3 regions of the Streptomyces sp. NPDC015131 genome follow, and region 3 is predicted to be linked to each of the others. Evidence: riboswitches for the same ligand, from Rfam matches in the RefSeq annotation. Region 3 holds a riboswitch; each other region holds the start of a gene.

Region 1 (9,363 bases), on a different contig from region 3:
CACCGCGGCAGCGACCGCCCGTACAACCGCGACCGCCGTGACGACCGCCCCTCGGGCGGCGGCTTCCGCTCCGGCGGCCACGAGCGCCCGTACGGCCGCCGTGACGACCACCGAGGCGGCTCCGGCTCCTCCTCCTTCGGCCGCCGCGACGACAAGCCGCGCTGGAAGCGCAACGGCTGACCCGCACCACCGGGCGCACACCGCCGAGCAGGGCCCGTATCTCGCACCGAGGTACGGGCCCTGCCCCGTTGAGCGCCTCCGGTGATCCGATACCCGATCGGATGCCGGGCGCCTTGGGGCTATGCTCTGGGGTAACTCCGCGAGGGCCGTTAGCTCAATTGGCAGAGCAGCGGACTTTTAATCCGTTGGTTGTGGGTTCGAGTCCCACACGGCCTACCGGGTCGGGAGCCCACCAGGGCATCCGACCGGCAAGCTGAGCCCCGGCCGCTTCACGGCCGGGGCAGGCAGCCCCTCGTACCGCCGCGTTGTGCACGGCGCAGTCGGCGGACCGACAACAGTCCCATTCGGTGAAGCTGGGGGACCGTGGCCGCTGAACGGAACACCCGTACCAACTTCGCCTTCTCACCTCCAAAGGACGCGCCCGGGTCCTGGCGGGCGGACCTCGGCTCCCTGGAGCGGGCGCTGAGCCAGGCGTTTCCGGGCCTGACCGTGGAGCACCGCACCTCGGCCCTTCACCAGATGACCGTCCTGGACTTCGAGGTCGAGGTGACGCCGGGCGTCTGGATCGACGGGACCGCCGCGCTGCCGCACGCCGAGTACGCCTTCATCACCCTGACCGATGTGACGGCGGGTGAAGCGGCTGTCTTCGCACGCTGGCTCCGGGACTCCTTCGTGCCCGCCACGCATCTGGTCCGCTTCGCCGGCAGCCTCGCCATGGCGAACGGTGAACAGGAGCCGTGGCCGCTGCCGTCCCAGGGGGACGAGGAGGAGATCGAGGCGGAGCTGCGCAGGCACCTCGATGCTGCTCCGTAGCCACAGGACGCGGCCGCACAGAAACGCCCCGTCCGGTCTTTGCCCGGGTTCCAGCGGTCATCGCAACGCCCGACCAACGCAACGAAGAAGAGAACCGCTCAGCCCGCGCTCATGCCGCCGAGGCCCGCGCCGAGTCGCGCCGGCCCCGTCCGGAGACCGGGCCGGCCCCGTCCCGAGACCCGGCCGGCCGAGCGCCTGTCTACACTGCTCGAGGCCCAAGAGAGCCGGTCGTCGGTGTGCCGTCGGCACACGGCACAACCGCGACAGGGGGAGCGGTGAAAGTACCGGCGGAGCTGGTCGGCACTCGTGTCACGCGCACGGCCTTCGACCACCAGGTCCGGATCAGCTTCACCGATGACGCCCCGGACGGCCGCATCCGCGTCGACGGCGAGCTCGTCATCGAGACGCCGTTCACCCTCACAGACACCTCGGGCCGGCAGACCCTCCTGACGCCGGCCACCGGACCGTCCTTGGCGCCGCTGCTCGGCCTGTTTGCCAAGTCCGTCACCGAAGCCGAGGTCACCGGGCAAGGCACCCTGTCTCTCGGCTTCGATGACGGCACTCGGCTCAGCGTCGAACCGGACCCCGACCACGAGTCGTGGCACCTCACCGGCTCGGGAATCGACCCCGTCCTGGTCGGCCCGGGCGGCGAGACCGACTGGCAACACTGATCACCGCCGCAGCCGACACCGTTGCGGCACTCAACCCGTGTCGCGACGACCGCTGGAATCCGCCTTGTGCCGGGCGGGGCGCTTCGGTGTTCCGGGGGGCGGTCAGGGCGTGCTGTCCTCCGCGAGGGTGTACGCGACCAGGGCGTTGGCGTGGCCGTGGCCGAGGGCGTGCTCGGACTTGAGCCAGGCGACCAGCTCCATGTGCTTGGTCAGCGGGGAGGAGCGGATCAGCTCCTGCCAGTCCGCGATCGGGCGGCCGTACTTCTTCTCGATGGAGGGGAAGTAGCTCGCGGGTCCCTTGGCCGTGGTCGTCATCAGTGCCCCGTTTCTGGTCCGGTCCGGCTGGTGAGGTGATGCTGCACTGTCGACCGGCCGACCGGGGCGGAATCATCGCCGCCCCTCTGTGTGCCGCGTCACACCGGCCGTGCTCTAGAGCTCCTGGTCCGGCCAGTCGAGGAGGCGGGCGCCGATGACGGCCGTCTGGAGGGTGTAGCGGTCCACGGGGTCGCCCGGGTCGGCGCCCGTCAGGCGGTGGATGCGGTCCAGGCGGTACGTCATGGCCCGGACGCTCAGCGACAGCCGGCGGGCGGCCTCGGCGGAGACGCAGCCGGTGTCGAAGTACGCCGTGAGCGTGTCGATCAGCGGGCGGGCACCGCCCCGGGCGCCCTGGAGCGGGCCGAGCACCGAGCGGACCAGGTCGGCCATCGCCTGCCGGTCGCGGGTGAGGACCGGGTACACCAGCAGGTCGGCGGCGCGCAGCACCGGGCCCTCCAGCTGCATCCGGGCCGCCAGGTCGAGGGCGTTGAGCGCCTCCTCGTACGAGTGGACGACGCCGCCGACCCCCGGGTGGGAGCGCCCGATGGCGACCCGGCCGCCGTCCGTCGCCGCGTACGCCTGCTTGGCGAAGAAGGACAGCACGTCCGTCTCGTCGGCGGGCGCGATGCAGATCAGCCGCCCGTTCTTGGTGGTCAGCAGGGTGCGCCGGTCGCCGAAACGGGCGCCCAGCGACGCCTCGACGCCGCGTGTGACGGCGTAGCCGTCCTCGTACGGCTCCGGGCCCTCGGCGACGGCGACCGCGTGCGCGTGCGACAGCAGCAGGCCGAAGCGGGCCGCCCGCTCGGCCAGCCGGCCGGCGTCGGTGCGGCCGTGCAGCAGGTCGTCGATGAACTCCCGGCGGGCCGCCTCCTGCTGCCGGATCGCCAGCCGCTGCGCCCGCTCATGGCCCTCGGCGAAGGCGTCCACCGCCTGCTCCACCGCCACGAGCAGGTGGTCCGCCTCCCGGCCGCGCAGCCGCGCCGACACCTCCTGGGCGGCACAGAGGTGGGCGCGTACGAGGGCCCGCAGCCCGAGCCCCGCCTCCGCCGCCCGCTCGCCCTGCGCCCGCAGCGCCTCCAGCTCGTCCCGGCTCAGCCGTCTGCCGGTGGCGCAGGCGGCGGCGATGATCCCGTCGTACCCGCTCAGGTACGCCTCGGGCGTGTCCGTCCCAGCCATCCGTCCCTCCCCGTCCGCCGCGCCCGCGACGCCCTCTTGACGCGACGTTGACGCGGTCGTCCAGGGTGGCACGCCCGCCCTCCGGCCCGCTCCGGGGGCCCGGGCGGGCAATGGATTGGGGATCGTGCGCCGGATGGCGTAGGGTGGTGTTCACCGACGCGGGGTGGAGCAGCTCGGTAGCTCGCTGGGCTCATAACCCAGAGGTCGCAGGTTCAAATCCTGTCCCCGCTACTGAAGACGAAGGCCCGGTGCATTGCGCACCGGGCCTTCGTCGTGCTCGCGCGTCCCGGGAGGGGCGCGGGGCCTCGTCGCTCGGACGGCGGAGGGTGGGGCGCCGTGCGGCGCGGCTCCGCTCCGGTGGGGTGGCGCGCGGTACCGTCCGCAGCCGTGGGCGGACCGGGCAGGAGGCCAGTGGTGGGGCAGCGAGCGCGGGACGGCGACGACGGCGGGGAGCGGGCGTGGGCCCGGGGGTTCGTGAGCGCACTGCCCGCGCTGCTGATCGCGGGCGGGGTGGTGTACGACCTGACGACCCCGGCGCGGTTCACCGCCGTACCGCTGTTCGTCGCGGCCCCGCTGGTCGCCGCGCCGCTGTTCACCGCCCGCGCCACGCTGCTGGCCGGGCTGTTCGCGGTGCTGGCCATGTGGGGGCTGCACCTGGGCAAGGCGTACCAGGACGACACGCAGAACCTCACCGAGATCCTCACGGTGCTCGTGGTGGCCGGGCTGGCGCTGCTGATCAACCGGGTCGTGCGGCGCAGCGGGGAGCGGCTCGCGTCGGCGCGGGTGATCGCCGAGACGGCGCAGCGGGCCGTGCTGCCGACGCCCGCCGAGCGGATCGGCGGGCTGCAGGTGGCGGCGCGGTACGAGGCGGCGCAGGCGGACGCGTTCATCGGGGGCGACCTGTTCGCGGTGCAGGACACGCCGTTCGGGGTGCGGCTGGTGGTGGGGGACGTACGGGGCAAGGGCATGGGCGCGGTCGAGGCCGTGGCGGTGGTGATCGGGGCGTTCCGGGAGGCGGCCGAGCAGGAGAGCTCGCTGGAGGGCGTGGCGCAGCGGCTGGAGCGGGCGCTGGCGCGGGAGGGGACGCGGCGGGACGGCCTGGACGCCTTCGAGGGGTTCACCACGGCGGTGCTGGCGGAGATCCCCCGGGGCCAGGACGTGGTGCGGGTGCTCGACCGGGGGCACCCCGTACCGCTGATGCTGTACGCGGACGGGAGCGTCGAGCCGCTGGAGCAGGCGGTGCCGGCGCTGCCCCTGGGCATGGCGGACCTGGCAACGTGGCCGGACCGGGCGTTCGAGGCGCCGTACCCGGCGGGCGCGACGCTCCTCCTCTACACGGACGGGCTGTCGGAGGCGCGTGACGCGCGGGGGGTCTTCTACGACCCGGTGGCCCGGCTGACGGGGCGGCTGTTCCCCGGGCCGGACGCGGTGCTGGACGCCCTGGTGGGCGATGTGCGGCGGCACACCGGCGGCGGGGCGACCGACGACATGGCGCTGCTGGCGGTCGCCCGGCCGGCGCAGGGCCAGCCGGAGCGGCGGCGCACGATCCCGGTCGTGCCCTGAAGGGCGCGTGGTGTTTTCCGCCGTCCGTACGGTGCGTAGTCGGCGGGCGCCCCTGCGCATAACATATGACGAACCGTCAGAACAACTGTGGCGGATGCATGTTTCTGATGCGCGATCAACTCGCCCGGATGTGCCCCGCTGTGGGCGGGTACGTCCCCCGGTTTCGTGGTTAATGATCAGTAGGAACGGCTTGGAATCCGGAGCCTGCGTCTATTAACGTTCGATAACGCAGCGCGGTCGTCCCAGCCGTCGCCAGAGACGGCACCGTGCGCGTGCGCCGAATTCCGCAAGGGAACCGGGGAACCACCACCATGGGGTGAATCGGGCCGAACAGGGCCCGTAGGAGACCTTCCTGCTCCGAACCCGTCAGCTAACCCGGTAGGCGAGAAGGAAGGAAAGGAGTACGCCTCCGTGGCGTCCAACAGCCCTGCCCCCGCAGCTCCCCTCGGTTCCACCGGATCCTTCAGCACGTCGGGTGCCCCGGACGCCGCACCCGTAAACGGGCAGTGGGAGGAGTGGAACCCCACCGAGGAGTCCGTCCGCCCCGTCCGGGGCCGGCACCGGGTGGCCAAGCAGCGCGGCGGACTCGCCCGCAGCTCCACCGTCCTCGGCGTGGGCGTCATCGCGGCGGTCGGCGCGGGCGGCATGGCCACCGCGCAGGACAAGCCGGCGGTCTCCATATCCCTGCCGGACATCGTCACCGACAACCTCCCCGACGCCGAGGCCCTGCCCGGCATCGGCTCCCTGATCTCCGACGACACCGACTCCGGTGACGGCGACGGGGACGGAGGCGCGGCCGACGGGACCGACGGCGGACCGCTCACCGCGGCCAACCTCACCGCCGGCGGCGACCGGGACACCGCCGCGCAGCAGAGCAGCAGCGCCGCCGACGCCGGCGAGGCCCTGCGCGCCCGCATCCTCCAGCAGGCCGAGCAGCAGCAGGCCACCGCCGACGCCGAGGCGAAGGCCGCCGCCGAGACCGCCGCCGCCGAACAGGCCGCCGCCCAGGCCAAGGCCCAGCAGTCCGCCGCCCAGAAGCAGGCCGCCGACGAGAAGGCGAAGGCGGAAGCCGCCGCCAAGGCCGAGGCCGCCGCCAAGGCGAAGGCCGCCGAGGAGGAGCGGCTCGCGAAGCTCGCCGGCAGCTGGTCGCTCCCGACCTCCTCGTACACCATCACCTCCACCTACGGCCAGGCCGGCAACATGTGGTCCTCCGGCTACCACACCGGCCTCGACCTCGCCGCCCCCACGGGCACCCCCGCCAAGGCCGTCCACGGTGGCACCGTCAAGTCGGCCGGCTGGTCCGGCTCCTACGGCTACCGCATCGTGCTGGAGCTGGAGGACGGCACCGAGGTCTGGTACTGCCACCTGTCGTCCATGACGGTCGGCGCCGGTCAGACGGTCGGCACCGGCGAGACCATCGGCCGGGTCGGCGCCACCGGCAATGTCACCGGGCCGCACCTGCACCTGGAGGTGCACACCCCGGGCGGCGACGGCATCGACCCGCTCGCCTGGCTGCGCGGCAAGGGCCTCTCCGTCTGATCCCCCGCCCCGTCGCGGGCACCTCGCACATTTCCCACTCCTGGCCCCTGCGCCCACCCGCGCCCCGACCCCGGCAGCCCTGGCGGCACACCCCCCGACGCCAGGGCTGCCGGTATGGCCCGGCCCGCCCTAGAAGCGGTACGGGTTGTAGCCGCCGTAGTCCAGGTGCGGAGGCGGCGTCCGGACCCGGCCGGTCGCCCGCGCCGCGTACGTCAGCGCCGGCCCCGCGACCTCCTTGCGCTGCCACAGGTGGTGCAGCAACTCCTGCTCGCGCGCCATGAAGTCGTGGCCCACCGTCCCCCGGCGCGCCCGGTGGCGCAGGAACGCCAGCGATGTCGCGAACGCCTCGTACTCGCCGACCGCGCGAGCCGCCGCCGGGCCGAAGCAGCGCGCCGCGTACCCCCGGGCCAGCGCCCGCGCCCGCATCGAGGAGAGCGCCGGCGGCTCGGCGGGCGTCAGCCAGCCCGCCGACGCGTACGCCGGGAGCTCGCCCGCTATCGTGCGCAACTCGCGCTGGCGGGACCATATCGCCAGCCACGTCAGCAGCCCGAGCGCCGGCAGCATGAACGCCCCATACACCGCGTAGAAGCCCCACGGCCCGAGCGCCGCCGACCCGTTCCACAACGCGTGCATGCCCATGGCCAGGGCGAGCCCCAGCACCGGCAGCGCCACCCGGCGTACGCGCCGGCCGCGCGCGGCCGCCGCCGCGATGCCGAAGCCCACGCCGGTGAGCACGGTGAACAGCGGGTGCGCGAACGGGGACATCACGATCCGGACGAAGAACGTCGCCGCCGTGACGGACGCGAAACCCGACGTCCCGAACTCCTGGTCCTCCCCGAAGGCGTTGCCCAGATACAGGATGTTCTCGGTGAAGGCGAAGCCGGTCGCCGTGAACCCGGCGATCACCACCCCGTCGACGATCCCGGTGAACTCCCGTCTGCGGAACACGAACACCAGCAGCACGGCGGCGGCCTTGGCGCTCTCCTCCACCACGGGCGCGATGACGGTGGCGCCGAGCGTGTCCGCGGACGCCGGGTCGGCCGTGGCCGTGGCTATCCAGCGGGTCGCGAAGGTGTTGGCGACGATGGCGACCAGCGCGGCGGCGCACGCGCCCCACGCGAACGAGAAGAGCAGGTTCCGCCAGGGGCCCGGCTCCACCCGGTCCAGCCAGCGGAACGCCGCCATCAGCAGCGGAACGGGCAGCAGCGCGAGGCCCAGCCCGACGAGGAAGCCCTCCGTGCCGGTCTGCTCCCGCACCAGCGCGAGGATCACCAGCCCGCACAGCGCGAGCACGAGGACGACCGCGGACGCCCGCACCGCCCGGCTGCGCCAGAAGCGGTGGCGGGGCCGGTAGTGCCAGCGGGCACGCTCCGGCACGGCGTCGAACGACGGCTGCGGTTCATACGCCGGGACGGCCGGGAACGGCGACTGGTACTGCGTAGACGAGTGGGACACGCGATCGACCCTAACGACCGGCACTGACAGTGCGCGACGGCATTGCTACAGCTGCGGCACCCGGAGCGCAGGACCGCTGGTGCCCGGCGCGCGAGCCGGCGCGGACGACGGCTGGTGCCCGGCGCGCGAGCCGGCGCGGACGACGGCTGGTGCCGGGCGCACACCCGGCGCGGACGACGGCTGGTGCCCGGCGCGCGAGCCGGCTGGTGCCCGCCGCTCAGACCCGCCGGAACAGCAGGTCGTGCACCACATGACCCTTGTCCAGGCCCTGCCCCTCGAAACGGGTCAGCGGCCGGAACGCGGGGCGCGGCGCGAAACCGCCACCGGGCGCGGTGTTGGCGAAGTCCGGGCGCGCGTCCAGGACCTCCAGCATCTGCTCGGCGTACGGCTCCCAGTCGGTGGCGCAGTGCAGCACCGCCCCGGGCTTCATCCGGGTGGCCACCAGGTTCAGGAACTCCGGCTGGATCAGCCGGCGCTTGTGGTGCCGCTTCTTGGGCCAGGGGTCGGGGAAGTACACGCGTACGCCGTCGAGGGCGGCGGGCTCCAGCATCTCCCGCAGCAGGATGATCGCGTCGCCGTTGGCCACCCGCACGTTCTCCAGGCCGGCCTTCTCCGCGAGCGCGAGGAGGTTGCCCTGGCCGGGGGTGTGCACGTCCACCGCGAGGATGCCCGTCGACGGGTCGTCGGCCGCCATCTGCGCGGTGGCCTCGCCCATCCCGAACCCGATCTCCAGCACGACCGGAAGGCCGCCGAACATCTCGTCCAGGTCGAGGGTCCGCTGCCCGTCGATGTCCAGGCCCCAGGTGCCCCACAGCCGCCGCAGCGCCTCGCCCTGCCCGGGCGTGACGCGACTGCGCCGGGGCTGGAAGCTGCGGATCCGCCGCTCGAAGTGCGAGCCGGCGGGGTCGGGCGCGGGGCCCTCGGGGAAGCGGGGCTCGCCCTTGGGACGGGGCTGGGCGGCGGTCTCCGGAGCGGTTTCCGGGGCGGATTCACGGGAGTCAGACACAATGCCCCGATTCTACGGGCCCCCCGGCGGAGGGCCGCTCCGGCCAGGGCCGGGGGCTTGGGGGGGGGCGGGGGCTTGGGGGGGGGGGCGGGGGCCGGGGGCCGGCTCATCGGCCGGGCGGTCAGGCCGTGGCCGGGGGCCGGGGCCGGGGCGGTGGACGGGGCTCGGTCGGGTGGTCAGGCCATGGCGGGGGCCGGAGCCGGGGCCGGGGGCCGGTGGGCCGGGGCTGTGCGGGGCCGGCCGGGGGCGTGCGGGACCGGCCGGGGGCCGTCACGCCAGGTGCGCCAGCGCCCGGCGGGCCACCTCCCGTCCGATCGGCAGGGACGCCGTCGCCGCCGGGGACGGCGCGTTGAGCACATGGACGGTCCGGGGGGCCTCGCGGATCAGGAAGTCGTCCACCAGCGCGCCGTCCCGGAGCACCGCCTGCGCGCGGACCCCCGCCGGGGCGCGGCGCAGGTCCTCGGGCTCCACCTCCGGGAGCAGCCTCCGCACCGCCTCGGTGAACGCCCGCTTCGACACCGACCGGTGCAGCTCCCCCGCCCCGTACCGCCAGTGGCGGCGGGCGATCCGCCAGGAACCGGGCCACGCCAGCGTCCCGGCCAGCTCCCGGGGGCGGACCACCGACCAGGCGTACCCCTCACGGCC
Region 2 (9,363 bases), on a different contig from region 3:
GTCCGGCCCCGCCTCGATCTCCCGCCCCCTGTATTCGGGAAATCGGCACCGGAATTACCGGGGGCACTCATGCGGCGGGAATTCATTCCCCTCCCCCGGCCCGCACCCCTCATTTCTACGGGGCCTCTGTTAATTTCCGGCGTTCGCGGTGTTTACACGGTGTTGCGACGTCCTCACCGCCGGCCCCGCCGGCCCTTCCGTGCGGCGCAGCCGGTGGGCCGCCGCGGCCCGCTGGACATGGGCGGCGGTGAGCGTACGGGCCCGCTCGGCGTCGCCGCGCGCCACGGCGTCCACGATCGCGCCGTACTCGGCCCACGCCTCCGCCGGCCGGGCGGGCGCGTCGACCACCGCGTACATCCAGGCGATCTTCTGGCGCAGCTGGGTCAGCAGCCCGGTGAGCGCGGGGCTGCCGGACGCCTGGGTGAGCGTCTCGTGGAACCAGCCGTCCAGCGGGCGCAGGTCCTCGCCCTGGCCCCGGCGGGCCCGCTCCTGCCCCAGCCTGACCAGACCGCGCAGCACCTTGAGGTGCGCCTGGGTGCGGCGCTGCGCGGCGCGCGCTGCGGCCAGGGGCTCGAGCAGGGCGCGCATCTCCAGCAGGTCGGCGGCCTCCTGCTCGGTGGGCTCGGCGACGTACGCGCCGACGTGGCGGCGGGTGGTGACGAAGCCCTCGGACTCCAGGGTGCGCAGCGCCTCGCGGACCGGCACCCGTGAGACGCCGTAGCGGCGGGCCAGCTGCTCCTCGGTGAGGCGGCTGCCGCGCGCGTGGACCCCGGTGACGATGTCGTCGCGGATGGCGGTGCACAGCGAGTGCGCCGGAATGCGCATACCAGAACCCCCAGGTGATTCACGCGAAAACCCAGCCGGCGCCCCACCGATAAGTGAGCCGTTCGGGACGCCTGAATGCCGACTCTATGGCAGGACGGCGGAATTTCCGACCGCCCCCGGGAATTCAGGCCATACCTTCCGGCCGAAAAGCGCCCGCCCCGGAGCCGCCGCGGCGCGGGGAAAGAGCGGCGGAACGGCGAAGGCCCCGGTTCGGGCGGCGAACCGGGGCCTTCGGTGTGAGCGCGAGCGGGCGGGGCGTCTCAGACGTTGACGCCGTGCGAGCGGAGGTACGCGACGGGGTCGATGTCCGAGCCGTAGTCGGCGCCCGTGCGGGCCTCGAAGTGCAGGTGGGGCCCGGAGGAGTTGCCGGTGGAGCCGGACAGCCCTATCTGCTGGCCCGGCATCACGGTCTGGCCGGCCGAGACGCTGACCGAGGAGAGGTGGCCGTACTGGGTGTACGTGCCGTCGTTCATCCGGATCACGACGTTGTTGCCGTACGCGCCGCCCCAGCCCGCCTCGACGACGGTGCCGGCGCCCACGGAGACCACCTGGGAGCCGGAGGCGGCGTGGAAGTCGATGCCGGTGTGGCTGCCGGAGGACCACATGGCGCCACCGGTCTGGTAACCGGTGCTCACGTAGCTGCCCTCGACCGGGAGCCGGAAGGCGTTCAGCCGCTGGCGCTCGGCCTCGCGGTCGGCGCGCTCCTTGGCCTCGCGGGCCGCCTTCACCCGGGCCTCGGCCTTGCGCTTGGCCTCCGCCTCGGCCTTGGCCTGGGCGGCCGCCTTGGCCGCGGCCTCCTGGGCCTCCAGCTCCTGCGCCTCGGCCTGGGCGTCGACCTGCTCGGCGAGGCTGTCGGTGACGACCACCTGGTTGAGGCCGGTGTCCTCCAGGGCGCCGGGGGCGGCGTCCGGGGCGGCGGCGAGTGCCGGGGAAGCGAGGGTTCCGATGACGCCGGTGGTGGCGAGGGCCGCGACTCCGGCGACCTGCGCGCTCTTGCGGCTCAGGCGGCTGGGGGCACGGTGCTTCCCGGTGGCACGGGTGAACGCCATGGAGTGGCTGATCCTTTCCTTCCTTCTCGCCTACCGGGTTAGCTGACGGGTTCGGAGCAGGAAGGTCTCCTACGGGCCCCTCCGCACGGGTGCGAAGGCGTCCGATTCACCCCAGGGACTGAGTGGGTCCCCGGCTCCCCAGGCTCGCGCCTCAGGGGACTCGGCGATGGCTGCCCGGTGCCGCGGATGCGGCGGGTACCGGTCGGACAGCCGATCAGACGCTAAGCGGCCGATCTTTCAATCACCAAACAGACACGGTTTTTTGTAGCGCACGCCACAGCGCAGACACCGAACCTCCGCAACAAAGCGGACATATGGCCGGGGGTCGTGCGGGGGTACGGAAGGACCCCGGCACCGTGCGGTGCCGGGGTCCTGGAGCCGGCGGACCGGCGTGCCGACGGGTGGCTGCGCCGTCGCCGTCCGGACGGGCCCGGGGCCCGGCCGGACGGCGACGGGGCGTCAGTCAGCCACGTACGACGGTCACTTCGCCGATGCCGAGTGCCTCCACGGGCTCCTGGATCTGGGACGCGTCGCCCACCAGGATCGTGACCAGCCGGTCCACCGGGAAGGCGCTGACGACCGCCGCGGTGGCCTCCACCGTGCCCGTCTCCGCGAGCCGGGCGTACATCCGGGCCTGGAAGTCGTCCGGGAGGTGCTGCTCGACCTGGTCGGCGAGCGTGCCCGCGACGGAGGCGGCCGTCTCGTACTTCAGCGGGGCGACGCCCACCAGGTTCTGCACGGCCGTCTCGCGCTCGGCGTCGGTCAGCCCCTCGGCGGCGAGGGTGCGCAGCACCTTCCAGAGGTCGTCGAGCGCCGGCCCGGTGTTGGGCGTGTCGACGGAGCCGCTGATGGCGAGCATCGCCGCGCCGTCGCCCTCGGGGCCGGAGAGGAGCACCTGGCCGAAGGCCCGTACGCCGTAGGTGTAGCCCTTCTCCTCGCGCAGGACCCGGTCCAGACGGGAGGTGAGGGTGCCACCGAGGCAGTAGGTGCCCAGCACCTGGGCGGGCCAGACGCGGTCGTGCCGGTCGGGGCCGATCCGGCCGATGAGAAGCTGGGTCTGCACCGCGCCGGGGCGGTCGACGATGACGACCCGCCCGGTGTCGTCGGCCGTGACGGCCGGGACGGGCCGGGGCTCGGCCGTGTCGCCGGTCCACGCGCCGACGGTCTCGGCGAGCACCGCGTCGAGGTCGACCCCGGTGAGGTCGCCGACGACGACCGCGGTGGCCGTGGCGGGGCGGATGTGCGCCTCGTAGAAGGCGCGTACGGCCGCGGCGTCGATACGGGCGACGGTCTCCTCGGTGCCCTGGCGGGGCCGGGACACCCGGGAACCGGCGGGGAACAGCTCCTTGGAGAGCTGCATGGCGGCCCGGCGCGCGGGATTGGCGATCTCGTGCGGGATCTCGTCGAGCCGGTTGCGGACGAGGCGCTCGACCTCGCTGTCGGCGAAGGCGGGGGCGCGCAGGGCCTCGGCGACCAGGCCGAGGGCCTTGCCCAGCCGGGAGACCGGGACTTCGAGGGAGACCCGGACGCCGGGGTGGTCGGCGTGCGCGTCGAGGGTCGCGCCGCACCGCTCCAGCTCGGCGGCGAACTCCTCCGCCGAGTGCTTGTCGGTGCCCTCGGACAGGGCGCGCGCCATGATGGTGGCGACGCCGTCGAGGCCCTCGGGCTCGGCCTCCAGCGGGGCGGCGAGGAAGATCTCCACGGCCACCACCTGCTGGCCGGGGCGGTGGCAGCGCAGCACGGTCAGGCCGTTGTCGAGGGTGCCGCGCTCGGGGGCCGGGAAGGCCCACGGCTCGGCGGTCCCGGGGCGGGGCTGCGGGTGGAACTCCATGGACGTCAGGGACACAGCGGCGTCGCTCACTGGTCGGCCCCCTCTTCTTCCTGGTCGTCGGCCTGATCGTCGTCGGCGGCGGCGAGGGGCTCGTAGACGAGCACCGCCCGGTTGTCGGGGCGGAGCCGGGCCGCGGCGACCTCCCGCACCTCCTCGGCGGTGACGTCCAGGACGCGCTGGACGGCGGTCAGGGCCAGCTGCGGGTCGCCGAACAGCACGGCGTACCGGCACAGTTCGTCCGCCCGGCCGGCGACGGTGCCGAGGCGGTCCAGCCACTCGCGCTCCAGCTGGGCCTGGGCGCGCTCCATCTCCTCGGGCGTGGGGCCCTCGGCGGCGAAGCGGGCCAGCTCCTCGTCGACGGCCGCCTCGATGTCCGGCACCTCGACGCCGCCGGAGGTCTTGACGTCGAGCCAGCCCAGCGAGGGCGCGCCGGCCAGGCGCAGCAGGCCGAAGCCGGCCGCCACGGCGGTGCGGTCGCGGCGCACGAGGCGGTTGTACAGCCGGGACGACTCGCCGCCGCCCAGGACGGTCAGGGCGATGTCGGCGGCGTCGCACTCGCGCGTGCCGTCGTGCGGGAGCCGGTAGGCGGCCATCAGGGCGCGGGCCGGGACCTCCTCCTCGACGACCTCGCGCAGCTGCTCGCCGATGATCTCGGGTAGGGAGCCGTCCCGGGGCGGCCGCTTGCCGTCGTGGGAGGGGATGGAGCCGAAGTACTTCTCGATCCAGGCGAGCGTCTGCTCGGGGTCGATGTCGCCGACGACGGACAGGACGGCGTTGTTCGGCGCGTAGTACGTGCGGAAGAAGGCGCGCGCGTCCTCGAGGGTGGCGGCGTCCAGGTCGGCCATGGAGCCGATCGGCGTGTGGTGGTAGGGGTGGCCCTCCGGGTAGGAGAGGGCGGTCAGCTTCTCGAACGCGGTGCCGTAGGGGACGTTGTCGTACCGCTGGCGGCGCTCGTTCTTGACGACGTCCCGCTGGTTCTCCATGGACTCTTCGTCCAGCGCGGAGAGCAGCGACCCCATCCGGTCGGCCTCGAGCCACAGCGCCAGCTCCAGCTGGTGGGCCGGCATGGTCTCGAAGTAGTTGGTGCGCTCGAAGCTCGTGGTGCCGTTGAGCGAGCCGCCGGCGCCCTGCACCAGCTCGAAGTGGCCGTTGCCCCGGACCTGCTTCGAGCCCTGGAACATCAGGTGCTCGAAGAGGTGGGCGAGGCCGGTCCGGCCCTGGACCTCGTGGCGCGAGCCGACGTCGTACCAGAGGCAGACCGCGGCGACCGGGGTCAGGTGGTCCTCGGAGAGCACCACGCGCAGGCCGTTGGCGAGGCGGTGCTCGGTCGCTGTGAGGCCGCCGGAGCCGGCCTGGGCTGTGGCCGTGTGACCCATGGGCATGTACGTCCCTTCGATCGCTGTGTGATCGCCGTGTGCCGCTGTGCGGCGGGCCCCGCCGCGCGCCGCCGCGGAGGGTCCTGCCACTGTATGCGGCGGCCGCGACCTGCCGCGGACCGCCGTTCATGTGCTGCCACTGTATGCAAGCGCACTGACACCCCGCGAAGTTCCCGCATCCGCGTGACGTCCCTCTTCCGGGTCGCGGTCGGTGTTGTCAGTGCGACGGTCCACAATGGTCCGCGTCAGATCAACCTTGTTGGTGAAGGAGCCGCAGCCGCGATGGCCCGCCGCAGCACGAAGACCACGCAGCCCGACGACTTCGAGGAGAAGATCCTCGACATCGACGTCGTCGACGAAATGCAGGGCTCCTTCCTCGAGTACGCGTACTCGGTGATCTACTCCCGCGCCCTGCCCGACGCCCGGGACGGCATGAAGCCGGTGCACCGCCGGATCGTGTACCAGATGAACGAGATGGGGCTGCGGCCCGAGCGCGGCTTCGTGAAGTGCGCCCGGGTCGTCGGCGAGGTGATGGGCAAGCTCCACCCGCACGGTGACGCGTCGATCTACGACGCCCTGGTGCGCATGGCGCAGCCGTTCTCGATGCGGCTGCCGCTGGTGGACGGCCATGGGAACTTCGGTTCGCTCGGCAATGACGACCCGCCGGCCGCCATGCGGTACACCGAGTGCCGGATGGCGGACGCCACGTCGCTGATGACGGAGTCGATCGACGAGGACACGGTCGACTTCGCGCCGAACTACGACGGGCAGGAGCGCGAGCCGGTCGCGCTGCCGGCCGCCTTCCCGAATCTCCTGGTCAACGGCGCGTCGGGGATCGCGGTCGGGATGGCGACCAATATGCCCCCGCACAACCTGGGGGAGGTCGTCGCGGCGGCCCGCCACCTGATCAGGCACCCGGGCGCCGACCTGGAGACCCTGATGCGGTACGTGCCGGGCCCCGACCTGCCCACGGGCGGCCGGATCGTCGGCCTGTCCGGCATCAAGGACGCGTACGAGACGGGCCGCGGCACCTTCAAGATCCGCGCCACCGCGACCGTGGAGAACGTGACGGCGCGCCGCAAGGGGCTGGTCGTCACCGAACTGCCCTTCGCGGTCGGCCCGGAGAAGGTGATCGCCAAGATCAAGGACCTGGTGGCGGCGAAGAAGCTCCAGGGGATCGCTGACGTCAAGGACCTCACGGACCGCGAGCACGGGCTGCGTCTGGTCATCGAGATCAAGAACGGTTTCATCCCCGAGGCCGTCCTGGAGCAGCTCTACAAGCTGACGCCGATGGAGGAGTCCTTCGGCATCAACAATGTGGCGCTGGTCGACGGGCAGCCGCTCACCCTGGGCCTGAAGGAGCTGCTGGAGGTCTATCTGGACCACCGCTTCGAGGTGGTCCGGCGCCGCAGCGAGTTCCGGCGGGGCAAGAAGCGGGACCGGCTGCACCTGGTCGAGGGCCTGCTGGTGGCGCTCCTCGACATCGACGAGGTCATCCGGCTGATCCGGTCGAGCGACAACTCGGCGCAGGCGAAGGAGCGGCTGATCGAGCGGTTCTCGCTGAGCGAGATCCAGACGCAGTACATCCTCGACACACCGCTGCGCCGGCTGACCCGGTTCGACCGGATCGAGCTGGAGGGCGAGCGCGACCGGCTGACCGGCGAGATCGAGGAGCTGACCCGGATCCTGGAGTCCGACGCCGAGCTGCGCAAGCTGGTGTCGTCGGAACTGGCCGCCGTCGGGAAGAAGTTCGCCACGGACCGGCGGACCGTGCTGCTGGAGTCGGCGGGCGCGCCGGTCGCGGCGGCGTCCCTGGAGGTGGCGGACGACCCCTGCCGGGTGCTGCTGTCGTCGACGGGGCTGCTGGCGCGGACGGCGGGCGGCGACGCGCTGCCGGACAGCGGCGGCAAGCGCGCCAAGCACGATGTGATCGTCTCGGCGGTACCGGCGACCCAGCGGGGTGAGGTCGGCGTGGTGACGTCGGCCGGGCGGCTGCTGCGGCTGTCGGTGATCGACCTTCCGCAGCTGCCGGACACGGCGTCCGCGCCCAACCTGTCGGGCGGGGCGCAGATCTCGGAGTTCCTGACGCTGGAGAAGGACGAGGCGGTGATGTGCCTGACCACCCTGGACGAGTCCTCGCCGGGCCTGGCGATCGGCACCGTCCAGGGCGTGGTCAAGCGGGTGGTCCCGGACTATCCGGCGAACAAGGACGAGTTGGAGGTCATCGGCCTGAAGGACGGTGACCGGATCGCCGGCGCGGTCGAGCTGCGCACGGGCGAGGAGGACCTGGTCTTCATCACCAGCGACGCCCAGCTGCTGCGGTTCCCGGCCTCCCAGGTGCGGCCCCAGGGCCGGCCGGCGGGCGGCATGGCGGGCATCAAGCTGGGGGCGGGCGCCCGGGTGCTGTCGTTCACCGCGGTGGACCCCGCGCAGGACGCCGTGGTGTACACGGCAGCCGGCTCGTCCGGCGCCCTGGACCCGACGGCGGTCACCTCGGTGAAGCTCACCCCCTTCGACCAGTACCCGCGCAAGGGGCGGGCCACGGGCGGGGTGCGCTGCCAGCGGTTCCTGAAGGGCGAGGACATGCTGGTCCTGGCGTGGGCGGGCGCGGCCCCGGCGTACGCGGCGCAGAAGAACGGCACCCCGGTGGAGCTGCCCGAGGCGGACCCCCGCCGGGACGGCTCGGGCACCCCGCCGGCCAAGCCGGTAGCGGTCCTGGCAGGCCCGGCGTCCTAGCGGGGCGGGGGCGCGGGAGGGGCGGGGGTCACTCCGGGGTGTGGCTTGCGCCCTCCGCGTCCTCCGGGTCCGTGGGGTGCGGTGCGTCCGGTGCCTTGGGTACGTAGCGCAGGACGCCCCACATGCTGTGGTCCTCGGGGGCGTCCTCCGGGCCGGTGACGCGGGCCGCGTCCAGGGCCTTGAGCAGGGCGTCCCCGTCGGTGCCGGAGCCGATGAGGACGAGCTGGGTGAGGCGTTCCCCGCCGCGCGGCCAGGGTTCGGGGTAGAAGCGCAGGAAGCGGCCGACGGCATGCAGGGCGTAGCGGTTCGCGGGGTCGGCGTCGCCGAAGTCGACGAAGCCCTTGATCCGGTAGAGGCCGTCGGGGCGGGAGTCGAGGAAGTCCAGCAGCCTGCGGGGGTGCATCGGCCCGGCGGCCGTGAAGGAGACGGTGTCGTAGCCGGCGTGCGGGTGGGCGTCCTCGACGGCGTACAGCTCGTCGAGGTCCTCGAAGGTCAGCTGGCGGGGGCCACCGTCGTCGTCCCGGGCGGCCCGGTCGAACAGCAGCTCGGGGTCGATCCTGCCGTACGCGGCGTCGATCACCGCCGCCCGTTCGGCGAGCCCGGTCACCGTGGTGTGGACGCGGCGCAGCTCGTCCGGGCCGACGCGGTCGGCCTTGTTGACGACCACGAGGTCGGCGATGGCCAGGTGGCGGTCGGTCTCGGGGTGGCGGGTGCGGGTGGCGTCGAACTCGGCGGCGTCCACCACCTCCACGAGCCCGCCGTAGACGACGCGCTCGTTGTCGCTGGCGAGGATCATCCGGACCAGTTCCTGCGGTTCGGCGAGCCCGCTGGCCTCGATGACGATCACGTCGAGCCGGGAGGACGGCCGGGTGAGGACCTCCAGGTAGGTGTCGAGCTCGCTCGCATCGACGGCGCAGCACAGGCAGCCGTTGCCGAGCGACACGGTCGAGCCGACCTGGCCGGAGACGGTCATGGCGTCGACCTCGATGGAGCCGAAGTCGTTGACCATTACGCCGATGCGGGTGCCTCTGGCGCTGCGGAGCAGGTGGTTCAGCAGGGTCGTCTTGCCCGATCCCAGGAAGCCGGCGAGGACGACGACGGGGATCTGCTGCACGCTGCTCAAGGGGCGCCTTTCTCGGTGCCCGGAGGCACCCGTCTCGGTCGGTTCCGCGTCCGGTGGCCGATCGCCTGTGGCCGGTGGTGGGTGGCCGGTGGCTCGGCGCACGCGGGTGCGCCCCAGGATAGGCGGGGCGCCGGCCGGTGGCGGGCGGGCGTGACGCCGGACATTTCGCCGGGGGCCTGGCTCCGCTTACCGTTCGGGCATGACTCCCGCCGCCGCCTCGCCGCCCGCTGCCGCGCCCGTGTCCGGCCCGGTGGCGCGGCGGCTGCGGTTCGGGTGGCCGCAGCGGGTGTTCTCGCAGGTCCTGCTGATGCAGCTGGCCATCGTCGTGGGCGTGACGGTGCTGGCCACCGGGCTGTTCCTGGCGCCGCTCAGCGCCCAGCTGGACGACCAGGCCATGCGGCGGGCCCTGGCGATCGCCGAGGC
Region 3 (9,363 bases):
CGGCGGGCTCGTGGGTGAGCCCGCCGAACATCACATGGCTCATCCGGCCGAGCTGGCCGCGGGCCGCCTCGTTGAGCACCGGGTGGTTGTAGCCGTGGACGGCGGACCACCACGAGGACATGCCGTCGACCAGTTCGTCGTGCCCGTGCGCCGGTTCGGCCAGCCGCAGCCGCACCCCGGCGGCGGACTCCACGACCAGCGGGTCGGTCCGGCCCGGCATCGGGCCGTACGGGTGCCAGACGTGGGCCCGGTCGAGGGCGAGCAGCTCCGCCGGCGGCAGCTCAGGCATTGGGGGCGAGGTCCGTGCCGGCACCCCGGCGCCGCACGGCCACCAGGTCGGGGCGGGCGCCGTCCGCCGGGGCCGCGTCCGCCGCTTCGGCGGGAACCGGCACCGCTCCGTCGGCGGGCCCGCAGACCGAGCCGGAGCCGCAGCCGCCGCCCGTGCCGCAGGACCCCTCGTCCCGCGCGTCCGTGCGGTGCCCGGGCAGCGTGGTGGTGTCGGTGCCCTCCACCTCGAAGCCCGCGTCCGCGATCATCTCCAGGTCCGCCTTGCCGGCCTGCCCCTCACTGGTGAGGTAGTCGCCCAGGAAGATCGAGTTGGCCAGGTGCAGGGCCAGCGGCTGGAGCGTCCGCAGATGCACCTCGCGCCCGCCCGCGAGGCGTACCTCCACGTCCGGGCAGACGAACCGGACCATCGCCAGGATGCGCAGCGCGCGCTGCGGCGTCAGGTTCCACTCCTTGGCGAGCGGGGTGCCCTCGAAGGGGATCAGGAAGTTCACCGGCACCGAGTCCGGGTCCAGCTCGCGCAGCGCGAACACGACGTCGACCAGGTCCTCGTCGCTCTCGCCCATGCCGGCGATCAGCCCGGAGCACGCCGACAGGCCCGCCGCGTGCGCCTTCTGCACGGTGTCGACCCGGTCCGCGTAGGTGTGGGTCGTGGTGATCTCCCCGTACGTCCCCTCGGACGTGTTGAGGTTGTGGTTGTACGCGTCGGCGCCCGCCGACCGCAGCCGCTCCGCCTGGCCGTCGGAGAGGAGCCCGAGGCAGGCGCAGACCTCGACGTCCTGGTTCTCCTCCTTGATCGCCTCGATGGTCTTCGAGACGCGGTCGACGTCGCGGTCCGTGGGGCCGCGTCCGCTGGCCACCAGGCAGACCCGCTTGGCGCCGCCCGCGACACCCGCGGCCGCCGCCTTGGACGCCTCCTCCGGCTTGAGCCAGGTGTACTTGAGGATCTCCGCCTTCGAGCCCAGCCGCTGCGAGCAGTAGGAGCAGTCCTCGGGGCACAGGCCGGACTTGAGGTTGACCAGGTAGTTGAGTTTCACCCGCCTCCCGAACCACTGGCGGCGCACCTTGCCGGCCGCGGCCACCACGTCCAGCAGCTCGTCGTCGGAGGTCGCCAGCACGGCGAGCGCTTCTTCGCGGGTCGGCAGCTCGCGCCGAAGCCCCTTGTCCACCAGCGTGTTCAGCAGGTCCATGGGCCTGATCCTGGCGTACGGCACGGCCCCGGGCCAAGGAGGAACTCAACAGGAGAGCGGCTTTCGAGTGTGTGTATAACCACACTCCGGTGGCCCCCGACCACGATTAGGGTCTGTTCGCTGTCTACAAAAGGGAACCGGACATGTCCCAGGCTCCGACCGATTCGCCGGCCCCCGTCCCCGCCCCCGCGCCGGGCGGGGACGCGGCCGTTCCCGCCGGGGCGCCGCCCGCCGGCGGCCCCTCCGCCTTCGACTGGATCGACGCGGAGGCCCGCCGCCGCGCGGACGCCGGACTGGTCCGGACGCTGCGCCCCCGCCCGGCCGTCCCGGAGGTCCTGGACCTGGCGGGCAACGACTACCTGGGCCTGACGCACCACCCGGAGATCACCGCCGCGGCGGCGGACGCGGCCCGCCGCTGGGGCGCGGGCGCCACCGGCTCCCGGCTGGTGACCGGCACCACCGAGCTGCACGCCGAGCTGGAGCGGGAGCTGGCCGCCTTCTGCGGGGCGGAGGCGGCCCTGGTCTTCTCCTCCGGGTACGCCGCCAACCTCGCCGCGCTCACCGCGCTGAGCGCCCCGGGCTCCCTGATCGTCTCGGACGCGGCCAACCACGCCTCGATCGTCGACGGCTGCCGGCTCTCGCGCGCCGAGACGGCGGTCGTCCCGCACGCCGACCCGGACGCCGTCGCCAAGACGTTCGGCGCGCACCCCGGCCGCCGGGCGCTGCTGGTCACCGACTCGGTGTTCTCGGTGGACGGGGACGCCGCGCCGCTGGCCGCGCTGGCGGCGGCATGCCGGGCGCACGGCGCGGCCCTGGTCGTGGACGACGCGCACGGCCTGGGCGTGCTGGGGGAGGGCGGGCGCGGCGCGGTGCACGCGGCGGGGCTCGCGGGCGCCCCGGACGTGGTCACCACGCTGACGCTCTCCAAGTCCCTGGGCAGCCAGGGCGGCGCGGTCCTCGGGCCGGCCCGGGTGATCGACCACCTGGTCAACGCCGCCCGGACGTTCATCTTCGACACCGGGCTCGCCCCGGCGGCGGCGGGCGGCGCGCTGGCGGCCCTGCGGCGGCTGCGGGCCGAGCCGGCCCTGGCGAGCCGGGCGCGGGAGGTCGCGGCCGGACTGCACGCACGACTCACCGCGGCGGGCCTGACGGGCGCCCGGCCGGACGCGGCGGTGGTGTCGGTCCGGGCGCCCTCGCCCGAGCAGGCCGTGGCGTGGGCCGCCGACTGCCGGGCCGGGGGGCTCGCGGTGGGGTGCTTCCGGCCGCCGTCGGTCCCCGACGGCATCTCCCGCCTCCGGCTCACCGCCCGCGCCGACTTGACGGAACGTCAGATCGACGAGGCGGTCGCCGTGGTCCTCCGTACGGCGCCGGAGGGGGCCGTGTCGGCGGGCTGAGAGCCGGGACCGCGCCACGGCGGGTGCGGCCGGCCGCCTGCCGCGGGGGCGCGCGGTTCCTCACCGGGTCTGCGCCGGCGCACCGCCGGACCGCGCCGTGCGCTCCGTACGGCCGGGCCAACCCCTCAGTGTGCCGCCCAAATCCGTTCTCGCGTCGTAGAGTTCACCGCTTCGAGCGACAGATGCCCGCAGATCCTGGGGGATCGCCCCCCTCAGAGGCGACATAAGTGGCAGTCTGGCGCGAAGCGCAATCCGAGGCCGTCCTCAAAAACATCCGGTACGTGTCGGAGTCCGGCCCGGTGGGAAAGGGACGGCCTCGCCATGGCAGACCATCAGGAAGCATCCGTCACACTGCCGAGCGATCCCGCCTCGGTCTCCGCCGCCAGGAGATATGTGGCGGGGGTCCTCACGGAGTGGGGGCTGGCCGACGACGCCGACACCGCCGACACGGTCCGGCTGATCGTCTCGGAACTCGCCACCAACGCCGTGCAGCACACCTTCGGCCAGTCGCCCACCTTCACGGTGGACGTCCGGCTGGAGCGCGACGAGCGGCTCCGCATCGGCGTCACCGACAGCCACCCGCGCTGGCCGCAGCGGCTGCCGGCCGCCGTGCAGCAGGACAACGGCCGCGGCATGGTCATCATCCGCTGGCTCGCCGCCGAGCGGGGCGGGCGGCTCTCGGTCACCCCGACGCCGGACGGCGGCAAGACCGTCTGGATCGCGCTGCCCTGGACGGTCGCCGTCCAGACCTGAGGCCGCCCGCCCGCCGCCGGGGGCTCCCGCCGGGCCGGCCCGGCGGGTCCCCCCCACGACCGGTCGGTCGCGGTGGCGGAGCGTCAGCGCACGCGTCCGTACCAGACCGACGAGGACCAGATCTTGTCCAGCTTCACCACCGAACCCGACTTCGGCGAGTGCCAGATCTTGTTGTTACCCGCGTAGATCCCGACGTGGTAGACGCTGCTCCCGCGATGGAAGAAGACCAGGTCGCCCTTCTGCCGCCCGGAGGCGGAGATGTGGCGGGTCTTGTTGTACTGCTGCTGCGCGGTGCGCGGGAGCTTCTTGCCGGCCTTCTTGTACGAGTAGAGCGTCAGGCCGGAGCAGTCGAACCGGGACGGGCCCACCGCTCCGTAGGCGTACGGAGCGCCCTTCTTGGACGCGGCGATGTTCAGCGCCTTGGTCGCGTGCGCCGGGGCGGCCTGCGCCTCCGGGACGCCGCCCGGCGCCAGCAGGGTGCCGCCGACGGCGGCGAGGGTGAGTGCCGAGACGGCACCCGCCCGGGACAGCAGAGACGGGACATGAATCTGCGCGGTCATGCGCAACCCTTCGTCAGCCGCCTGTGAAGGATGACCTGTCGGGTTCGGGCTGGCGAAGTTGCCCGGCCGCTCGCGCGGCTTCACCCCAAGGGAGACCGGGGGGACGTACTGCGTCCGGTCACCCGTACTGCTCGGGTCCTCCACTCCTGCCGATCCACTCCTGTCGACCAGTCGTCCGGACGGCGGCAGGACTCGGCGTCCGCCCGGACCGCCCCGCCGCGGCGGCGGGGGCTTGTCGTCGTCAGGGATCTTGACCCATCCCAGGGGAAAAATCCGAGCCCAAACGGCCTTTTGTGAGGCTCCTCACGACTGATCCATTCGGGTGGACAGGGTCGATTTGGGGCCCGGCGGCGTGACACGGGCGATCCCCGTACCAGCGGCGGAACCTGATATTCCGCCAGATGGGTCGTTCCGCTGCGCAAGTCGCGTCGTACGAAATTCCTCCGAATGCCTACGCTGAACGAGGGAGCGTTTCTCGCACTGCTGAGCCCGTCCGGGGGAGGGCACGTCGGGGGTGCGGCGGTCCCGTGCCGTCGAACTGAGCCCTCGTCACACGACGCGCGCGCCGCTCGCCGTCAAGGACCTCCCGGCGCCGCGCCGGAGCGGAGGCGCCCCTCCCGCCGTTCCCGGGACCCGTCGCCGGCCGGACGGATGTACCCGGCGGTTCGCACCCACAGCCATGCGCGGGCAAAGGGCCGGTTTACCTCCCGGAAAAACTTCGACCAGAGATGGAAATATCTCTCGGCCACACTCGTCCCCGCAGGTCAACAGAGTGTTGAAGCCGGATAGGGTCCCGCTGCGCCCGGGACCGGACCGGGCGGAGGACTGTGAGGTGAATCGTGCAACTGACCCCGCACGAACAGGAACGTCTGCTCATCCATGTCGCGGCCGACGTGGCCGAGAAGCGCAGGGCCCGCGGCGTGCTGCTCAACCACCCCGAGGCCGTCGCCCTCATCACCTCCCACATCCTGGAGGGCGCCCGCGACGGCCGCACCGTGGGCGAGCTGATGGCGTCCGGCCGCAAGGTCCTCACCCGCGACGAGGTGATGGACGGCATCCCGGAGATGATCCACGACGTCCAGGTCGAGGCCACCTTCCCCGACGGCACCAAGCTCGTCACCGTCCACGAACCGATCGTCTGACGGGGGAGCGCGCCCGATGATCCCCGGAGAGATCCTGTACGCCGACGAGCCCGTCCTCCTCAACGAGGGCCGCCCCGTCACCCGCCTCACCGTCCTCAACGCCGCCGACCGCCCCGTCCAGGTCGGCTCCCACTACCACTTCGCCGAGGCCAACCCCGGCCTCGACTTCGACCGTGCGGCCGCCCGCGGCCTGCGGCTCAACATCGCCGCCGGAACCGCCGTGCGCTTCGAGCCCGGCATCCCCGCCGACGTGGAACTCGTACCGCTCGCCGGGCTGCGTGTCGTCCCCGGCCTGCGCGGACAGACCGGAGGCCCCCTCGATGCCTGACCTCAGCCGCGTCCGCCTCGACCGGCCCGGCTACGCCGACCTGTTCGGCCCCACCACCGGCGACCGCATCCGGCTCGCCGACACCGACCTCCTCGTCGAGATCGAGGAGGACCGCTGCGGCGGCCCCGGACGCTCCGGCGACGAAGCGGTGTTCGGCGGCGGCAAGGTGATCCGGGAGTCCATGGGCCAGTCCCGCGCCACCCGCGCCGAGGGCGCCCCCGACACCGTCGTCACCGGCGCCGTCATCATCGACCACTGGGGCGTCGTCAAGGCCGACATCGGCATCCGCGACGGCCGCATCACCGGCATCGGCAAGGCCGGCAACCCCGACACCATGGACGGCGTCCACCCCGACCTGGTCATCGGCCCCGAGACCGAGATCATCGCCGGCAACGGAAAGATCGTCACCGCCGGCGCCATCGACGCACACGTCCACTTCATCTCCCCGACCGTCGTGGAGCAGGCCCTCACCTCCGGCATCACGACGCTCGTCGGCGGCGGCACCGGCCCCGCCGAGGGCACCAAGGCCACCACCGTCACCCCCGGCCCCTGGCACCTCGCCCGGATGTTCCAGGCGCTGGACACCTACCCCGTCAACATCGGCCTGCTCGGCAAGGGCAACACCGTCTCCCACGAGGCGATGCACTCCCAACTGCGCGGCGGCGCACTGGGATTCAAGATCCACGAGGACTGGGGCGCCACCCCCGCCGCCATCGACGCGTGCCTGCGCGTCTGCGAGGAGAGCGGCGCCCAGCTCGCCATCCACACCGACACGCTCAACGAGGCCGGCTTCGTCGGCGACACCCTCGCCGCCATCGCCGGGCGCACCATCCACGCGTACCACACCGAGGGCGCGGGCGGCGGCCACGCCCCCGACATCATCACCGTCGTCTCCGAGCCGTACGTCCTGCCCAGCTCGACCAACCCCACCCGGCCGCACACCGTCAACACCCTCGACGAACACCTCGACATGCTGATGGTCTGCCACCACCTCAACCCGGCCGTCCCCGAGGACCTCGCCTTCGCCGAGTCCCGCATCCGGCCCTCCACCATCGCCGCCGAGGACGTCCTCCACGACCTGGGCGCCATCTCGATCATCTCCTCCGACTCCCAGGCCATGGGCCGCGTCGGCGAAGTGGTCCTGCGCACCTGGCAGACCGCCCATGTGATGAAACGGCGCCGCGGCGCCCTCCCCGGCGACGGCCGCGCCGACAACCACCGGGCGCGCCGCTATGTCGCCAAGTACACGATCAACCCGGCCGTCGCCCAGGGGCTCGACCACCAGATCGGCTCCGTCGAATCCGGCAAGCTCGCCGACCTCGTCCTGTGGGAGCCCGCCTTCTTCGGCGTGAAGCCCCAGACGGTGATCAAGGGCGGCCAGATCGCCTACGCCCAGATGGGCGACGCCAACGCCTCCATCCCCACCCCCCAGCCGGTGCTGCCCCGCCCCATGTTCGGCGCGCTCGGCACGGCCGCCGCGGCCGGCTCGTACAACTTCGCCACCACCGCGGCGCTCGACGACGGGCTGCCCGAACGCCTGGGCCTGCACAAGGAGTTCACCGCCATCACCAGCACCCGGGGCGTCACCAAGGCGGACATGCGCGAGAACGACGCCCTGCCGCGCGTCGAGGTCGACGCCGACACCTTCACCGTGACCATCGACGGCGAGCCGGTCGAACCGGCACCCGCCGCCGAACTGCCCATGGCCCAGCGCTACTTCCTCTTCTGAGGCCGGGGAGCCCGATGACACGCGCCGCACTCCTCGTCCTCGCCGACGGCCGCTTCCCCGCCGGCGGGCACGCCCACTCCGGCGGAGCCGAGGCCGCCGTCAAGGCCGGCCGCCTCCGGGACGCCCGCGACCTGGAAGGCTTCTGCCGGGGCCGCCTGCACACCACCGGCCTCACCTCCGCCGCCCTGGCCGCCGCCGCGGCCCACGGCCACGACCCGGCCGCCCTCGACCGGGCCGCCGACGCCCGCACCCCCTCGCCCGCCCTGCGCGCCACCGCCCGCAGGCTCGGCCGCCAGATGATCCGGGCCGCCCGCACGGCCTGGCCCCACCCCGAACTGGACGCCCTGGCCCGGGCGTTCCCCCGCGGCGCGCACCAGCCGGTGGTCCTCGGGACCGCCGCCCGCGCGGCCGGCCTCGGCCCCGAGGACGCCGCGCACTGCGTCGCGTACGAGACGGTCGGCGGCCCCGCCACGGCCGCCGTCCGGCTCCTCGGCCTCGACCCCTTCCAGGCCACCGCCGTCCTGGCGCGCCTCGCCCCCGAACTGGACCTGGTGGCCGCCCGCGCCGCCGAGGCCGCCCGCGCCGCCGAGGCCGCCCGCGCCGGCGTCGACGCCCTGCCCGCCGCCTCCGCGCCCCTGCTCGACATCACCGCCGAACAGCACGCCACCTGGCCCGTACGCCTCTTCGCGTCCTGACCCCACCCACTGGAGGACCCATGCACCTCGACCACGGCCACCACGGCCCCGCCGCCGTCAGCGCCGACGCCCACCGCCCCGACGGCACCCGCCGCGCCCTGCGCATCGGCCTGGGCGGCCCCGTCGGCTCCGGCAAGACCGCCACCGTCGCCGCCCTCTGCCGGGAACTGCGCGAGCAGCTCTCCCTCGCCGTCGTCACCAACGACATCTACACCCGCGAGGACGCCGACTTCCTGCTGCGCCACGCGGTCCTGCCGCCGGAGCGCATCCAGGCGGTGGAGACCGGCGCCTGCCCCCACACCGCGATCCGCGACGACATCTCCGCCAACCTCGAAGCGGTCGAGGACCTGGAGGACGCGGTCGGGCCGCTCGACCTGATCCTGGTCGAGTCCGGCGGCGACAACCTCACCGCCACCTTCTCCAAGGGCCTGGTCGACGCCCAGATCTTCGTCATCGACGTCGCGGGCGGCGACGACATCCCGCGCAAGGGCGGCCCCGGCGTCACCACCGCCGACCTGCTCGTCGTCAACAAGACCGACCTCGCCCCGTACGTCGGCTCCGACCTGGGGCGGATGGCCCGGGACGCCAAGGAGCAGCGCGGCGACCTCCCCGTGGCCTTCACCTCGCTCACCGGCGAGGAGGGCGTCGGCCCGGTCGCCGCCTGGGTGCGCGAGCAGCTGGCCGCCTGGACCCGAGCGGCGTGAGCGTCCACGCCACCGCCCGGATCGTCGCCGCGGCCGGCGGCGCCCTGCCCGTGCTGGAGAGCGACGGGCCGCTCGCCCTGCGCCGCACCCGCGCCACCGGACCGCACACCCGGGTCACCGTCGTCGGCGCGATGACCGCGCCGCTCGGCGGCGACCGGCTGGCGCTGGAGGCCCGGGTGGAGGACGGGGCACGGCTCACCGTCGACGCCGCCGCCGCGACGGTGGCCCTGCCCGGCCGGGACGGCGGCCACGCCCGCTACGACGTGCGGCTGTCGGTGGGGGAGGGCGCGGAGCTGCGCTGGCTGCCGGAGCCGCTGGTCTCCGCGGCCGGCTCGTCCCTGCGGATGCGGACGACGGTGGAGCTGGCCGCGAGCGCGCGGCTGGTGCTGCGCGAGGAGCAGGTCCTGGGCCGGTACGGCGAGGAGCCCGGCACCCTCGCCGCCCGCCTCACCGTCCACCGGGCGGGGCGCCCCCTGCTGGACCAGGAACTGCGTTACGGTCCGGGGGCGCCCGGCGGGTGGGACGGGGGTGCGGGACTGGCGGGGAACCGGGCTGTGGGCCAACTGCTGGTGGTCGACCCCGA

Evidence for each region. A riboswitch is a leader RNA that binds a small molecule or an ion and turns the genes downstream of it on or off. The one in region 3 is predicted to bind cyclic di-AMP.
Region 1: linked by a shared signal. The riboswitch ahead of ACF08D_RS30915 (M23 family metallopeptidase) and the one ahead of ACF08D_RS19715 (C40 family peptidase) in region 3 are both predicted to bind cyclic di-AMP.
Region 2: linked by a shared signal. The riboswitch ahead of ACF08D_RS00640 (M23 family metallopeptidase) and the one ahead of ACF08D_RS19715 (C40 family peptidase) in region 3 are both predicted to bind cyclic di-AMP.

What each region holds. Positions count from the first base shown of each region.
Region 1 is NZ_JBIBVB010000010.1:14,733-24,095, reverse strand. Features, by position in the region: gene ACF08D_RS30955 (DEAD/DEAH box helicase) at 1-180, shown strand, start outside; tRNA gene ACF08D_RS30950 (tRNA-Lys) at 324-396, shown strand; gene ACF08D_RS30945 (hypothetical protein) at 544-993, shown strand; gene ACF08D_RS30940 (DUF6188 family protein) at 1,230-1,664, shown strand; gene ACF08D_RS30935 (DUF4287 domain-containing protein) at 1,767-1,979, opposite strand; gene ACF08D_RS30930 (PucR family transcriptional regulator) at 2,094-3,155, opposite strand; tRNA gene ACF08D_RS30925 (tRNA-Met) at 3,313-3,386, shown strand; gene ACF08D_RS30920 (PP2C family protein-serine/threonine phosphatase) at 3,570-4,718, shown strand; cyclic di-AMP (ydaO/yuaA leader) riboswitch at 4,984-5,118, shown strand; gene ACF08D_RS30915 (M23 family metallopeptidase) at 5,130-6,257, shown strand; gene ACF08D_RS30910 (PrsW family intramembrane metalloprotease) at 6,387-7,712, opposite strand; gene trmB (tRNA (guanosine(46)-N7)-methyltransferase TrmB) at 7,930-8,718, opposite strand; gene lhgO (L-2-hydroxyglutarate oxidase) at 8,989-9,363, opposite strand, start outside.
Region 2 is NZ_JBIBVB010000001.1:159,299-168,661, reverse strand. Features, by position in the region: gene ACF08D_RS00645 (GntR family transcriptional regulator) at 130-825, opposite strand; gene ACF08D_RS00640 (M23 family metallopeptidase) at 1,086-1,874, opposite strand; cyclic di-AMP (ydaO/yuaA leader) riboswitch at 1,888-2,050, opposite strand; gene ACF08D_RS00635 (M16 family metallopeptidase) at 2,338-3,705, opposite strand; gene ACF08D_RS00630 (M16 family metallopeptidase) at 3,732-5,087, opposite strand; gene ACF08D_RS00625 (DNA topoisomerase (ATP-hydrolyzing) subunit A) at 5,364-7,817, shown strand; gene ACF08D_RS00620 (CobW family GTP-binding protein) at 7,846-8,940, opposite strand; gene ACF08D_RS00615 (ATP-binding protein) at 9,140-9,363, shown strand, end outside.
Region 3 is NZ_JBIBVB010000004.1:801,182-810,544, reverse strand. Features, by position in the region: gene ACF08D_RS19735 (adenosylmethionine--8-amino-7-oxononanoate transaminase) at 1-289, opposite strand, end outside; gene bioB (biotin synthase BioB) at 282-1,475, opposite strand; gene ACF08D_RS19725 (8-amino-7-oxononanoate synthase) at 1,619-2,869, shown strand; gene ACF08D_RS19720 (ATP-binding protein) at 3,191-3,622, shown strand; gene ACF08D_RS19715 (C40 family peptidase) at 3,706-4,182, opposite strand; cyclic di-AMP (ydaO/yuaA leader) riboswitch at 4,186-4,390, opposite strand; gene ACF08D_RS19710 (urease subunit gamma) at 5,022-5,324, shown strand; gene ACF08D_RS19705 (urease subunit beta) at 5,341-5,652, shown strand; gene ACF08D_RS19700 (urease subunit alpha) at 5,645-7,381, shown strand; gene ACF08D_RS19695 (urease accessory protein UreF) at 7,396-8,076, shown strand; gene ureG (urease accessory protein UreG) at 8,097-8,780, shown strand; gene ACF08D_RS19685 (urease accessory protein UreD) at 8,777-9,363, shown strand, end outside.